Regions from separate parts of the Nesterenkonia halotolerans genome, predicted to be linked through region 1. Evidence: riboswitches for the same ligand, from Rfam matches in the RefSeq annotation. Region 1 holds a riboswitch; the other holds the start of a gene.

The links. A riboswitch is a leader RNA that binds a small molecule or an ion and turns the genes downstream of it on or off. The one in region 1 is predicted to bind S-adenosylmethionine.
Region 2: it holds a riboswitch for S-adenosylmethionine, as region 1 does, so the genes downstream of both, H4W26_RS06310 (O-acetylhomoserine aminocarboxypropyltransferase/cysteine synthase family protein) here and H4W26_RS07270 (acyl-CoA dehydrogenase family protein) in region 1, are expected to answer to the same signal.

What each region holds. Positions count from the first base shown of each region.
Region 1 covers NZ_JADBEE010000001.1:1,587,400-1,589,595, reverse strand. Annotated here, with positions in the region: gene acs (acetate--CoA ligase) at 1-328, opposite strand, end outside; gene H4W26_RS07275 (flavin reductase family protein) at 409-939, opposite strand; SAM riboswitch class I at 948-1,034, opposite strand; SAM riboswitch class I at 1,218-1,304, shown strand; gene H4W26_RS07270 (acyl-CoA dehydrogenase family protein) at 1,310-2,196, shown strand, end outside.
Region 2 covers NZ_JADBEE010000001.1:1,373,248-1,375,443, forward strand. Annotated here, with positions in the region: gene H4W26_RS06310 (O-acetylhomoserine aminocarboxypropyltransferase/cysteine synthase family protein) at 1-1,333, opposite strand, end outside; SAM riboswitch class IV at 1,467-1,596, opposite strand; gene H4W26_RS06315 (hypothetical protein) at 1,878-2,196, shown strand, end outside.

The DNA of each region.
Region 1 (2,196 bases):
TGACCCGGCGGCCCAGCTCGGCGTAGCTGACATCCTCGCGGTCACCGGGCTCGCCCTCGAAGTGCAGCGCGATCGTCTCGCCGCGCCCGGCGGCGATGTGGCGATCCACGCAGTTCACGGCCGCGTTGAGCGTCCCACCCTCGTACCAGCCGATCCTCGGGCCGCGCTTGGTGGTCGGGTCGGGCGGAGTCCAGGTGTGGGTGTTCTCCCACGGTGTGGCCCAGTCGAGCAGGGTGGCGGCCTCGGACCAGAACGCCAGGCGCTGGTCCTCGTCAGTCGGGTCGGCCCAGCTGTGGACATCTGCGACCAGCGGGTCTGCGGGGAACACAGCGCGCTGCGCCGTCGAAGAGGGCGCGGCTGTGTCCAGGGCAGGGGAGCGCGAGGTGGTCAACGAGGGGTCCTTCAGGGTCAGCTCAGGGGGGTCAGGGTCTTGAACTCGTGCTGGTGGAAGACCAGACCGGCGGCGTCCTCGGTGAATCCCAGATCCAGGATCTCCAGCACGATGATGTCGTGGTCACCGGCCCTGACCTGGTCGTAGATACGGGTGCGCAGCCACATCGGCACGCCTTCGAGCAGCAGGGCGGAACCGTGGAGCTGGTACTCCACCCCGGTGAAGCGGTTCGCGCGGTCCTTCGAGGCGATCTGCCGGCAGAGCCCGTTCTGATCCCGGCCCAGCACCGAGATACCCAGCTCACTGCCGCTGCGCTCGAGTTTGGGCCAGGTGGAGGAATCGTGCTGCACCGCGAGGGTGACCAACGGCGGCTCCAGGGAGACTCCCACCGTGAAGGTGGACGCGATGATCGCCTCGGGGGAGCCGTCGACCTCCGCGCCAACCGCGACCACGCCTTGCGGGAACTGAGCGAGGGCATGGCGCAGCGCAAAAGAGTCCACGCGAGATGCGGCTGCAGGATCTTCGAGAGTACGAGCAGGGACAGACATATTGATCAACTCCATCGGTCCTGGCGTTAGCACCCGGCATATCCGGGTTGCTGCGGCGTCTCTGAGCCAGATCTCTCAGCCGCTCGGGATGGCTACAGGTTCAAAGCTACGGGCTCGCACCGTGGAGCAGCAAGATTTGTTCGCACTGTGAGACGCCGTATGACGTCCGGAGCCTCCCGGCAACCTAGTGTGTTCAGGTCCGTGAATGAACACACGACGACATGTGAAGTCATGACCATTTGACGAAACAGCATGCTTGTCCTCTATATTTGAGCCCATCACCATCCAGAGCGACTGAGGGATCTGGCCCGTCGACGTCGCAGCAACCCGGGATTGCCGGGTGCTACCGCCAGAATCGATGGAGGAAAGTATGAACATACATCTGCCTGTCTCTGCTGAGCTTCGAGACGCTGTGGAGCGCGCCGGGCTCTCTGCCCTGGATCGTGAACGCCATAGGGAACTGGCCCGTGAACAGGTGCGCACCCTCGCCGACGCCGGCATCGGTCGGCTCCGACTTCCGTTGTCCTCCGGGGGCAGCGGGCTGGACTGGGTGCAGACCAGTGTGGTGCTCCTGGAGCTCGCGGCGCAGGACAGCAATCTTCCCCAGGTGCTGCGCGGGCACTTCGCGGTGGAGGAGGACCTGCTCTGGCGCCCGGCGGGGGAAGAGCCTGTGCAGGGCTGGCTGGCGCGTCTCGCCGCCGGTGAGCTGGTGGGCAATGCGTGGACCGAACCTGGCAAGGGCGGATTTCACCGTTCAGGGACGCTGGTCAGCGAGACTTCCACAGGACCGGTGGTCAACGGAGTGAAGTACTACACCACCGGGGCGATCTTCGCGGACTGGCTCGATGTCACAGCTCGGGACGCCGACGACAATGAGCTTGCGGTGCTGGTTCGTCGGGACCAGCCCGGTGTCCAGATCGAGGATGACTGGGATGGATTCGGTCAGCGCACTACAGGTTCAGGGACCGCACGGCTCTCCGATGCCGCGGTGCAGACCTCGGAGCTGCGTGGACTCACGGACCGCTTCCCCTACCAGACGGCCCTGTACCAGCACATCCTGCTGATCGTCCTGGCCGGGATCGTCGAAGCCGCAGCGCGAGACGCGGCCGCACTGCTGCACGAGCGTCCCCGCACCTATACCCACGCCAACACTCGCACACCCCGCACGGACCCCCAGCTGCTCCAGGTGATCGGTGAGGTGGATGCGGCTGCGGCGCTGGCCAGGGCACAGGTGCTCCACACGGCCACCTATCTTGA
Region 2 (2,196 bases), 210 kb from region 1:
TGTCGAGCCCCTGAGCCAGATCGGCGATGATGTCGTCGATGTGTTCCAGACCCACGGAGAGCCTCACGAGACCGGGCTTGACCCCTGCAGCATGCTGCTCAGCGGGGCTCAGCTGCCGGTGCGTGGTGGAGGCGGGATGAATCGCCAGCGAGCGCACATCACCGACGTTGGCCACCAACGAATGCAGCTCCAGCGCGTCCACCAGCGTCTGGCCCGCACGGGCCTGCGTGGCGTCGTCGTCGCCGGGTCCGCCGGCAAGCTCGAAGGCCAACACAGCACCGGTGCCTCGGGGCAGGTACTTCTGCGCCCGCTCGTAGCAGGGGCTCGACGGCAGCCCGGAGTAGTAGACGCGCTTCACTGCCTCGTGGCCCTCCAGGTACTCGGCCACTTTCTGAGCGTTGGCGACATGACGCTCCACGCGCAGCGAGAGGGTCTCCAGGCCGAGGTTGATCTCGAAGGCGTTGTGCGGAGACAACGCCGGACCGAGGTCGCGCAGCAGCTGCACGCGGGCCTTGAGGATGAAGGAGAGGTTGACCCCGAAGATCCCCTCAGGCCCGAGATCCCGGCCGAAGACCAGCCCGTGGTAGCTCTCATCCGGGGTGCTGAAGCCGGGGAAGCGCTCCGGGTGGGCGAAGTAGTCGAAGCGCCCGGAGTCCACGATCACCCCGGCGATGGCAGTGCCGTGACCGCCGAGGAACTTGGTGGCCGAATGCACGACGACGTCGGCGCCGAAGTCGATCGGCTTGATCAGGTACGGGGTGGTCAGGGTGGAGTCGATGATCAGCGGCGCGCCATGCTCGTGGGCGACCGATGCCACCCCCTCGATGTCCAGCACGTCCCCGCGCGGGTTGGCCACAGCCTCACCGAAGAAGGCGACGGTGTTCTCCCGGGTGGCGGCCCGCCAGGACTCCAAGTCATCGGGGTCCTCCACGAAGGTGACCTCGATGCCGAACTTCGGCAGCGTGTGCTTGAAGAGGTTCTGCGTGCCGCCGTAGAGGGTGGGTGAGGCGACGATGTGGCTGCCGGACTCGGCGATGTTCAGCAGCGCCAGCGAGGTGGCGGCCTGACCGGAGCCGACGCCGAGAGCCCCGACGCCGCCTTCGAGGGCGGCGATCTTGTCCTCGATCGCCTGGACCGTGGGATTGCCGATGCGCGAGTAGATCGGCGCGATCTCCTCGAGGCCGAAGCGACGTGCTGCCGCGGCGGTGTCGGGGAAGACGAAGGATGTGGTCTGGTGGATCGGCAGGGCCCGTGCTCCGGTGGCGGGATCGGGGGCAACCCCGGCGTGGATCTGCTGGGTCTCAAACTGCCAGGTGCTGTTGTCGTTGCTCAAGGGACTGCTCCGTTCAATGCGGTCCTTGGGGCTGAGCCGCGCATGAACGTCGCTGCCGGGGAGAGAACTTCCGGCGTTGAATCCTGTACGGCCCCGTCCTGAGGACTGGGTTTAAGGGCCCGCACTGGTGTGTGGCCCGCGCTTGCTGCGTCGACCACCGATGCTCGGTGGCTGCCGCAGCCAGGTCGTCACCCGGGGCACCCCACCGCGAACTGGAGGGTTGCCGGCCAGCAAACCGGGGTTTTGCGCTGGCACTCTTGACCTAGGCATAAGTCTGCATCGCGGAACGCCCCGGTGCAAGTGCACCCCCTCCGTTGAAAAAATCGTAGAGCTCTAGCAAGTCGTAGGGCTGTAGCTCTACGACAACGCAAGAGCTCTACGATTTTCTGCCACTGGCGTGGCAACAGGACCCGAGATCAGCAGCGTGGCTGCCAACGATTGAGCACCCGCTGAGCGCGATGAGGACATCCCGCAATGGCAGGTCCATCCGGAGGGCCGACCTTCATTCCTGCCTTTGCGGTGCAATTTCTGCGAGCGTGAAGCGATGGGACATCAGATGCGAACCTTCGGCGCGACCACCGTCATGGGAGCACTGCTGGGCGGGTCTCTGCTCGGATGCACGACCAACCTGCAGGACCCGGATACGCCGGCCGGTGTTCCGAACTACGTCGTGGAGGAAGAAGCCGGCGGACCCGACATGGCCTTGGAAGGACAGATCGCCGAGCTCGATGGATGCTTCTACATCAAGGGCCCTGAGCCGGAGGAGCAACTGACGCTGGCAATCTTCCCCGCGCATGAGATCCATGAAACGTCCAGCGGCTCAGGATTCGCCTTCCGCGGCGAAGCCTTCTCCGACGGTGATG